One region of the Streptomyces sp. YIM 121038 genome, then DNA from elsewhere that is predicted to be linked to it. Evidence: riboswitches for the same ligand, from Rfam matches in the RefSeq annotation. Region 1 holds a riboswitch; each other region holds the start of a gene.
The links. Region 1 has a riboswitch for cobalamin ahead of C9F11_RS12450 (ABC transporter substrate-binding protein). Riboswitches for the same ligand answer to the same signal wherever they lie in the genome.
Positions count from the first base shown of each region.

Region 2: linked by a shared signal. The riboswitch ahead of C9F11_RS40785 ((2Fe-2S) ferredoxin domain-containing protein) and the one ahead of C9F11_RS12450 (ABC transporter substrate-binding protein) in region 1 are both predicted to bind cobalamin.
Region 3: linked by a shared signal. The riboswitch ahead of metE (5-methyltetrahydropteroyltriglutamate--homocysteine S-methyltransferase) and the one ahead of C9F11_RS12450 (ABC transporter substrate-binding protein) in region 1 are both predicted to bind cobalamin.

Region 1 is NZ_CP030771.1:2,971,233-2,974,432, reverse strand. It holds gene C9F11_RS12460 (helix-turn-helix domain-containing protein) at 1-737, shown strand, start outside; gene C9F11_RS12455 (VOC family protein) at 743-1,189, shown strand; cobalamin riboswitch at 1,213-1,399, shown strand; gene C9F11_RS12450 (ABC transporter substrate-binding protein) at 1,548-2,564, shown strand; gene C9F11_RS12445 (iron chelate uptake ABC transporter family permease subunit) at 2,630-3,200, shown strand, end outside.
Region 2 is NZ_CP030771.1:9,641,369-9,644,568, forward strand. It holds gene C9F11_RS40780 (cytochrome P450) at 1-1,125, shown strand, start outside; cobalamin riboswitch at 1,205-1,328, shown strand; gene C9F11_RS40785 ((2Fe-2S) ferredoxin domain-containing protein) at 1,391-1,798, shown strand; gene C9F11_RS40790 (cobalamin-binding protein) at 1,827-2,741, opposite strand; gene C9F11_RS40795 (SMP-30/gluconolactonase/LRE family protein) at 2,878-3,200, shown strand, end outside.
Region 3 is NZ_CP030771.1:8,877,499-8,880,698, forward strand. It holds gene metE (5-methyltetrahydropteroyltriglutamate--homocysteine S-methyltransferase) at 1-2,056, opposite strand, end outside; cobalamin riboswitch at 2,218-2,435, opposite strand; gene tsaD (tRNA (adenosine(37)-N6)-threonylcarbamoyltransferase complex transferase subunit TsaD) at 2,562-3,200, shown strand, end outside.

The sequences.
Region 1 (3,200 bases):
CGCTGATCTTCTCGCTCGACGGGCCCGTCGTCACCGGCTCCACCGCCGAGCAGGCCACCGGGCCCGACGCCGTGCGCACCGACATCGTCGTGGGCGGGCTGCACCAGAGCCCGGCGTACGTCGTGCAGCCCGAGCACCAGGCGGGCATCCAGCTCGCCGTGCACCCGCTCGCGGCCCGCTCGCTCCTCGGCCTCCCGGCCGCCGAGCTGACGGGACGGCTCGTCACCGACGGCACGGACGTCCTCGGCCGGATCGCCGCCGACGTCCGCGAGCGGCTGTGCGAGGCCGACGGCTGGGACGAGCGGTTCGCCTGCCTCAACGCCTACTTGGCGCGCCGCGCCGCCGACGCCGGGCGCCTCGCCCCGGTGCGCCCCGAGGTCGCCGAGGCCTGGGCCTGGCTCGCCCGGCACCGGGGCGCGGGCACCCTGCGGGGCCTGGCCGCGCACGTCGCGCTCAGCGAACGCCGCCTGACGGCCCTGTTCCGCGCCGAGACCGGCGTGCCGCCCAAGCAGGCCGCCCGCCTGATGCGCTTCCAGCACGCGAAGGCGCGGGTCGTGCGCGCGGTCGTCGCGGGCGCGCCCGCCGACCTCGCCCGCGTCGCCGCCGACTGCGGCTACTACGACCACTCCCACCTGGTGCGCGACTTCCGCCAGTACACGGGCGCGAGCCCGAGCGCCTGGCTGGCCGAGGAGTGCCGGAATATCCAAGCCGGGGGGCACCGCGACGGCGAAGACTGAGGGACATGAACACCAACGAAGCGGTACAGAGCACTCGGACCACCCCGAACCTCCGCGCCCCCGACGTCTGGCCCACCTTCCAGGCCCACGACGCCCCCGCCCTCATCGACTTCCTCGTCACCACCGTCGGCTTCCTGCGCACCGCCGTGTACGAGGACGGCGGCCGCGTCGCCCACGCCCAGCTCGACTGGCCCGAGGGCGGCGGCGTCATGCTCGGCTCCTACGACCCGCGGTCGGCCGAGTGGTGCCTCAAGCCGGGGACGTTCGGCGCGTACGTCGTCACGGATCACGTCGACGCCCTCCACCGCCGCCTCAAGGAGGCGGGCGTGAAGGTCATCCGCGAGATAGAGGACCAGCCGTACGGCAGCCGCGAGTTCGCTGTCGCGGACCCGGAGGGCAACAAGTGGTCCTTCGGCACCTACCGCGGCGAACCACGCCCCGAGCAGGGGTGACGTCCTCCCGGCCCGCGGCGGGGTGATAGCTTGCGCACGCCAGTCGCGCCCGTACCCGGGCCAGGGAATCCGGTGGGAATCCGGAACTGACGCGCAGCGGTGAGGGGGACGGGCGGGACCAGCGGCCACTGGATGTCACGGACATCCGGGAAGGCGGCCCCGCCCGGACGAACCCGAGTCCGAAGACCTGCTGGCACCGCCGACCGCGCGCCGGGCGGCGGGGTTTCGCAGACCAGGCTCCGCGCATGAGCCATGAGACCCGGGAAGTCCTGTGCCCCCTCTTGCCCCTCGCGCACGCCGCGCGGCCGCCCGTCCCCGCAGCGCCGCCCCCGGTGCCCGCACCGCCCCCGGGCCGCGTCTGACCGCGCTGCTCGCGGCGGGCGGCCTGCTCCTGCTCACCGCCTGCGGCGGCGGCTCCGCGCAGCGGCAGGACGCCGGTGCCAAGGCCGCGGGCTACCCGGTGACGGTCACCTCCTGCGGCCAGAAGGCCGAGGTCACGGCCCCGCCGAAGCGGGCGGTCTCCCTCGACCAGGGCTCCACGGAGATCCTGCTCTCCCTCGGCCTCGCCGACCGCATGGCCGGCACCGGCACCTGGACCGACCCGGTCCTGCCCCGCCTGAAGAAGCAGAACGCGAAGGTCGAGCGCCTCGCCGACCGCTACCCGTCCCTGGAGAAGGTCCTCTCCAAGGAGCCGGACTTCGTCAGCGCGTCGTTCCTCTACACCGTCGGCAAGGGCGGCGTCGCCGACCGCGCCAAGTTCACCGAGCTCGGCGTCCCCGTCTACGTCTCGCCCACCGACTGCGCGGGCAAGGACAACGGCGGCGACGGCGACGGCACCCGCACCAAGACGCTCACCATGGACACCGTCTACGGCGAGATCCGCGACCTGGCCCGGGTCTTCCACGTCCAGGCGCGCGGCGAGCGCCTCGTCGCGGACCTCAAGTCCCGCGTGACCAGGGCGAAGCGGACGCTCAAGGCGTCCGACGCGTCCGTCCTGTACTGGTTCTCCGACTCCAAGGCGCCCTACATCGCGGGCTGCTGCGGCGCGCCCGGCGTCATCACCCGCGCCCTCGGCGTCCGCAACGTCTTCGCCGACACGCGCGCCGAGTGGCCCCAGATCAACTGGGAGACCGTGGCCGACCGCGACCCGGACGTCCTCGTCATCGGCGACCTCACCCGCAAGGCCCAGTCGGCCGAGAGCGCCCGCCAGAAGATCAGGTTCCTGGAGTCCAACCCCGTCACCAAGAACCTCACGGCCGTGAAGAAGAAGCGGTACGTGCTGCTCAGCGGCCAGGCCCTCAACCCGACGATCCGCACGGTCGACGGCATCGAGCAAGTCGCGGCGGGGCTGCGCGCGTTCGGCCTGGCGCGGTGAGCACGGCCGCACGCGAGCGGGCCCGCGGCGGCCCGCGCCTCCGGTCCGGCGCCTGGCGCACGGCCCTGCTGTGGGCGGCGGGCCTGGTGGCGCTCCCGCTCTCGGTGGCCGTCGCCGTCACCATCGGCCCGGCCGACATCTCCGTACCGGACGTCTGGGCGGCGGTGGCCGCCCACCTCGGCTGGGGCGAGGCCCGGCTCACCCCGCTGCGCGACGGCATCGTGTGGAACCTGCGCATGCCGCGCACCCTGCTCGCGGGCGTCTGCGGGGCGGGCCTCGCCGTGTGCGGCGCGGTCCTCCAGTCGCTCCTGCGCAATCCGCTCGCCGACCCCTTCGTCCTCGGGGTGTCCTCCGGGGCGTCCACGGGCGCGGTGGCGGTGGTGGTCCTCGGGGTCGGCGGGGGAGCGGTGTCGGTCTCCGGCGGGGCCTTCGCCGGGGCCCTGTGCGCGTTCGGCTTCGTGCTGCTCCTCAGCCAGGCCCTGGGCGCCACCACGGACCGCGTGGTCCTGTCCGGCGTCGCGGCCATGCAGCTCTTCTCCTCCCTCACCTCCTTCGTCATCCTGACGGCCGCGGACGCGGAGACGACGCGCGGCGTCCTGTTCTGGCTGCTCGGCTCGTTGAGCGGCGCGGACTGGA
Region 2 (3,200 bases), 6.7 Mb from region 1:
GTGCGGCTCCCCGGTGGAGTGCCCGCCTGGGTCCTCACCCGCCACCAACTCCTCCAGGAACTCCTGGCGGACCCTCGTACGGCGAAGGACCCGGCGCACTGGTCCGCGTTGCGGGCGGGAGAGGTGCCGGAGGGCTGGCCGCTGATCGGCATGGTCACCAACCGCGGCATGACCACCGCCGACGGAGAGGAGCACCGCCGACTGCGCGAGCTGGTCACGCAGGCCTTCACCGCGCGGCGCGTCACCGCGATGCGGCCCCGCGTCGAGGCGGTCACCCAGAGCCTCCTCGACGGCCTCGCCGAGGGCGGCACCGATCCCGTGGACCTGCGCCGCCACTTCGCCTATCCGCTGCCCATGGCGGTGATCGGCGACCTGCTCGGCGTGCCCCACGAGCGCTTCGACGACTTCCGGAACCTCTCCGCCAGCCTGACCAGCAGCGTCACCCCGCCCGAAGAGACCCTCACCACCCAACAACGCCTGCACGCGCTGCTCGCCGACCTCGTCGCCGACCGGCGGAAGCGGCCGGGGGAGGACCTGACCAGCCAGCTGATCGCCGCGCGTGACGACGGGGACCGGCTCTCGGAGCCGGAGTTGATCGGCACCCTGATCCTCGTCCTCGTCGCGGGCCACGGCACCACCCTCAACCTGATCACCAACGCGACCGCGGCGCTGCTCACCCACCCCGAGCAGCGCGCCGCCGTCACCACCGGGCAACGGCCGTGGGACGCCGTGGTGGAGGAGACCCTGCGCTGGGACCCGCCCGTCGCGCACTTCCCGCTGCGCTACGCCCTCGACGACATCCCCGTCGGGAACGTGGTGATCCCGCGCGGCGAGGCCATCCTGGCCTCGTACGCGGCCGCGGGCCGGGATCCCGACCGATTCGGCCCCGACGCCGCCGAGTTCGACACCGCCCGGCCACGGCCGAGGCACCTCTCCTTCGGTCACGGCCCGCACCACTGCCTCGGCGCGGCCCTGGCCCGGCTGGAGGTGGGCATCGCGCTGCCGGGCCTGTTCGGGCGGTTCCCGGACATGGAGCTCGCCGTGCCGCGCGCGGAGTTGGTGCCGTTGCCGTCCTTCGTCAGCAACAGCGTCCAGGCCCTGCCGGTGACCTTGTGCGGCGGCTGACGAGGTTCCGGAGCGGGACCCCCGGGCCGCTCGGGGCCGCCGGATGGAATGATGACGGGCGACAAGGCGACGGCGGTCCGAGGAAGCCGGTGTGAATCCGGCGCGGTCCCGCCACTGTGATCGGCGAGCGCGTCCCGGCCTGCCACCGCCCCGCAGGGGGTGGGAAGGCCGGGACGGACAGCGACCCGTAAGCCAGGAGACTCACGCGGTCGCCTCCTCCGCACAACACCGGGGCGGATCTCCCCGGAGAGAGGCAGGACGCGGCATGCCCGCAAGACAGGCCCGGAAGTCGTCCGGCACCGCAGGAAGTCACGACACGGCCACCGGCCCGGCGCCCTGCCGGGTCGTCGTCTGCCGGGACTGCTGCTGCGGCACTCCGAAGGTGACCGGCGTCGACCACGCCGCACAGACCGCGCGCCTGCGGGCCGAGGCACCCGTACGCGTCTCCGCCTGCCTGGACGTGTGCGACCAGGCCAACGTCATCGTGGTCCAGCCCTCCGCCGAGGGCCGGGCGGCCGGTGCCCGGCCGGTGTGGCTCGGCCTGGTCAACGACGCGGACGCGACCGAGGACATCGTCGCCTGGGTCCGCGCCGGGGGCCCCGGCGTCGCTCCGCGGCCGGAGATCCTCGACCTGTACGCCTTCACCCCGCCGCGACGCCGCGCGGTGTCCTGAACCACCGCGCCGGGGCGGCGCGTTCAGGTCAGGGCAGCGGGCGCGCCTCGCCCGCGGTCACCGCCGCCCCGGCGCCCACCCCGTGCAGGACGTGGGCCAGCACCTCCGCCCCGCGGACCACGCGCGGTCCCGGCCGGTTGAAGTACGCGGGCCCGTCCAGGACCCAGACGCGCCCCGACCGGACGGCGGGCAGCTCCGACCAGCCGGGCAGCCGGGTGAGCAGGTCCGTCTCGCGCAGCGTCCGCTCGGGCGGAAAGCCGCAGGGCAGCACGAGCAGCACGTCGGGCCGGGCCGCCCGCACCGCGTCCCACGTCATGGGCCCGGTGTGCTCCCCGGGCCCGGCGAGGAGCGCCTCGCCCCCGGCGGCGGAGATCTGCTCGGGCACCCAGTGCCCGGCGGGCCACAGCGGGTCCAGCCACTCGATCGCGACCACCCGGGGCCGCGCACGCCCCGCGGTCAGCGCGCGCACCCGGTCGAGACGGGCCCGCAGTCCGTCCCGGCGCGACGCGGCGCGCCCCCGCACCCCGAGCACGGAGCCGACCGTGACCAGACAGTCCAGCACGTCGTCGAGGGTGCGCGGCTCCAGGCTCAGGACGCGGGTGTCCGCGTCCAGGAGCCGCACGGTGCGGCTGACCCGCTCGTACGACACCGCGCAGACGTCGCACAGGTCCTGGGTGAGGACCACATCGGGGCGCAGGGCCGCGAGGGCCTCGGTGTCGAGGGAGTACAGCGAGGACCCGGAGTGCGCCGACCCGCCCACCGCGTCGGAGATCTCACGGCTGCTCAAGGCGTCCTGGTCCAGATCGGCACCGGTCACCACGGGCACGCCCGCCACCTCCCGGGGTGGCCAGTCGCACTCGTGGGTGCGCCCGACGAGCCCCTCCATCAGGCCGAGTTCGGCGACGATGTCGGTGGCGGCGGGGAGCAGGGACACGATGCGCATACGCCGACCCTACGGCGTGCGCCGCCGCCCGCGCCCGCCACCGGTGTGCCCAAGCCGACGCCTCCCGACGGTGGTGCTCGCCGCTCCCGGAGCCGATACTTCGCCCGGCACACGACCCGACGACGGAGGAGAACCGATGACGTTGAAGGTGAGCCGGAGGCCGCGCGGAGTCTTGCGCGGGCCGGGCCGCGGCATCGCGTCGATGGCCCTGCTGGCCGCGGCCGCGGGTGTGCTCGCACCCGCCCCCGCGTCCGCGGCACCGGCCTGTGCCGCCCCGGGGCGGGGTACGCCGGTCCAGGTGGCGCGCATCCCCGACTGGGTGGAGTCGATCGTCGTGGACGAGCGCGGGCGGATGTTCGCCACCGCCTACTTCACCGGCCGCGTCTACCGGATCGACGCGCCGGGCCGCACCCCCGTACCCCTCACCGGCGACGTGGGGGCCAACGGCGGAATCGTCGT
Region 3 (3,200 bases), 5.9 Mb from region 1:
TGTGCGAGCGGGCCGCCTCCAGGCTGATGACGTCCGCGTCGAGGTCGTCGATGGCCTGGAGGACGTCGCCGAACTCCGCGTAGCACATGTGGGTGTGGATCTGCGTCTCGGGCCGCACGCCGCTCGTGGTGAGCCGGAAGGACTCCGTCGCCCACCGCAGGTACGCGGCCCGGTCCGCGGCGCGCAGCGGCAGGGTCTCGCGCAGCGCGGGCTCGTCGACCTGGATCACCGACGTGCCCGCCGCCTCCAGGTCGTTCACCTCGTCGCGCAGGGCGAGCGCCACCTGGCGCGCGGTGTCGCCGAGCGGCTGGTCGTCACGGACGAACGACCACGCGAGCATCGTCACCGGGCCGGTCAGCATGCCCTTGACGGGCCGGTCGGTGAGCGCGTTCGCGTACGCGGTCCAGCGCACCGTCATCGGCTCCGGGCGCGAGATGTCACCGGCGAGCACCGGCGGCCGCACATAGCGCGTGCCGTACGACTGGACCCAGCCGTGCCGGGTCGCCAGATAGCCGGTGAGCTGCTCGGCGAAGTACTGGACCATGTCGTTGCGCTCGGGCTCGCCGTGCACCAGGACGTCGATGCCCGCCTTCTCCTGGAAGGAGAGCACCGCCTGGATCTCGGACTCGATGCGCTCCTCGTACCGGGCCGCGTCGATGCGGCCCGCGCGCAGATCGGCGCGGGCCGCCCGCAACTCGGTGGTCTGCGGGAACGAGCCGATGGTGGTCGTCGGGAGCAGCGGCAGGCCCAGGCTCGCGCGCTGGGCGGCGGCCCGCTCGGGGTAGGGCTGCGCGCGCCGGGCGTCGGCGGCGGTCGCGGCGGCGGCGCGGGCCCGCACCGCCGGGTCGTGGGTGAGCGCGGAGCCCGCGCGCGACGCCAGGTCGGCGCGGTTCGCGGCGAGTTCGGCGGCGATGGTGTCCGGGCCCTGGGACAGACCGCGGGCCAGGGTGACCAGCTCGGTCGTCTTCTGCCGGGCGAAGGCGAGCCAGCGGGCGACCTGCGGGTCGATGTCGCGCTCGACGGCGGCGTCCAGCGGCACGTGCAGCAGGGAGCAGGAGGCGGCGACGTCCACGCGGTCGGCGAGCCCGAGCAGGGTGCCGAGGGTGCTGAGGGACTTCTCCAGGTTGTTGATCCAGATGTTGCGCCCGTCGACGACACCCGCGACCAGGCGCTTGCCGGGTAGGCCGCCCGCCCGCGCGAGGTCGTCCAGGTTGGCGGCGGCGGGCCCCGTGAAGTCGACGGCCAGTCCGTCCACGGGCGCCTTGGCGAGCACCGGGAGCGCCTCGCCGAGCCGGTCGAAGTAGGAGGCGACGAGCAGCTTCGGGCGGTCGTCGAGCGCGCCCAGGTCGCGGTAGGCGCGGGCCGCCGCGTTCAGGTCGGCGGGCGTGCGGTCCTGCACGAGCGCGGGTTCGTCCAGCTGCACCCAGGCGGCGCCCGCCGCCCGCAGGTCGGCGAGGACCTCCGCGTACACGGGAAGCAGCCGGTCCAGGAGGGTCAGCGGCTCGAATCCCGGGTCGACGTCCGGCGCGGGCTTGGCGAGCAGCAGATAGGTGACCGGGCCGACGAGCACGGGGCGCGCGGCGAGGCCGAGCGCGAGCGCCTCCTTCACCTCGGCGACCTGCTTCGTCGCGTCCGCCGCGAAGACGGTGTCCGGGCCCAGCTCCGGCACCAGGTAGTGGTAGTTGGTGTCGAACCACTTGGTCATTTCCAGGGGCGCCACCTCCGCGGTGCCCCGGGCCATAGCGAAGTAGCCGGCCAGCGGGTCCGCCGCGACGGCGGCGCGGTGCCGGGCGGGGATCGCCCCGACCATCACGCTGGTGTCCAGGACGTGGTCGTAGTACGAGAAGTCGCCGGTCGGGACCTCGTGGACACCGGCGTCCGCGAGCTGCTCCCAGTTCGTGCGGCGCAGCAGGGCCGCCGTCTCCCGCAGGCCCGCAGCGCTGACGCGGCCCTTCCAGTAGCCCTCGACGGCCTTCTTCAACTCCCGGTCTGCGCCCTGACGGGGGTAGCCGTACACGGTGGCCCGTGCCGCCGCGGCTGCGGACTTGTCTGTCACAGAACTCTCCTTCGCGAGCAATGTCGTGTGGGTCCCGGGACGATCGGGAGCGCGAAGGAGGAACAGACCGGCCGACCGGCCACGGCCGTCGATGGCCGCGCGCCTGTGCCCGATGTGTACGCCGACCCGCCCACGAGGTCACCGGTGAGCCGCGCACGCCGGGGCGCGCACGGGCAACGGGCAGGTCTTCGGACTCGCGGGCGAGACCTCCGAGGAGGTCACCTACTGGCCGTCGCTTCCCGGGTCCGTGCCGGACCCAGTGCGTATGACGGCGGTCGTTCCCACTCACCGCTGCGGGGCAGTCCCGGATTTCCACCGGGTTCCCTCTTACGACGCCACTGCCTGGCGGGCAGGACGAACCAGTCGCGCCGCAAGCGTATGTGATGAACCCCTGTCCGGGGGAGGGGGGAAGACGGTGGGCGCGGCTTACTGCACATTGCTTGCAATTACTATGGTGATGCAGTAGCCGGGCCGGTCGGCACGCGGAAGAAGCGGGAGTACACGCATGGCACCCCCTCGGATCGTTCTGGGGATCGAGTCTTCGTGCGACGAGACCGGGGCAGGTCTCGTGCGGGACGGGCGGCTGCTCGGGCACGCCGTCGCGTCCAGCATGGACGAGCACGCCCGCTTCGGCGGCGTCGTCCCCGAGATCGCCGCCCGCGCCCACGTGCACGCGCTGAACCCGGTGGTCCGCCGCGCCCTCGACCGGGCGGGGCTGCGGCTCGGCGACATCGGCGCCGTGGCCGTGACGACCGGGCCGGGGCTCTCCGGCGCCCTCCAGGTCGGCCTCGCCGGGGCGAAGGGCCTCGCGTACGCGCTCGACGTACCGCTGTACGGCGTGCACCACCTGGCCGGGCACGTCGCCGCCGACACCCTGGAGCACGGGCCGCTGCCCGACCCGTGCGTGGTCCTCATCGTCTCCGGCGGCCACACCTCGCTGCTGCTCGTGCGCGACCTCGCCCGGGACCCCATCACCCACCTGGGCGACACCCTGGACGACGCCGCGGGGGAGTGCTTCGACAAGGTGGCCCGCGTCTTCGGGCTGCCCTACCCGGGCGGTCCCGCCGTCGACCGCGCGGCCCGCGCGGGCTCGCCGGACGCGGTGGCCTTCCCGCGCCCCCTGACCGGGCCGCGCGACGACCCG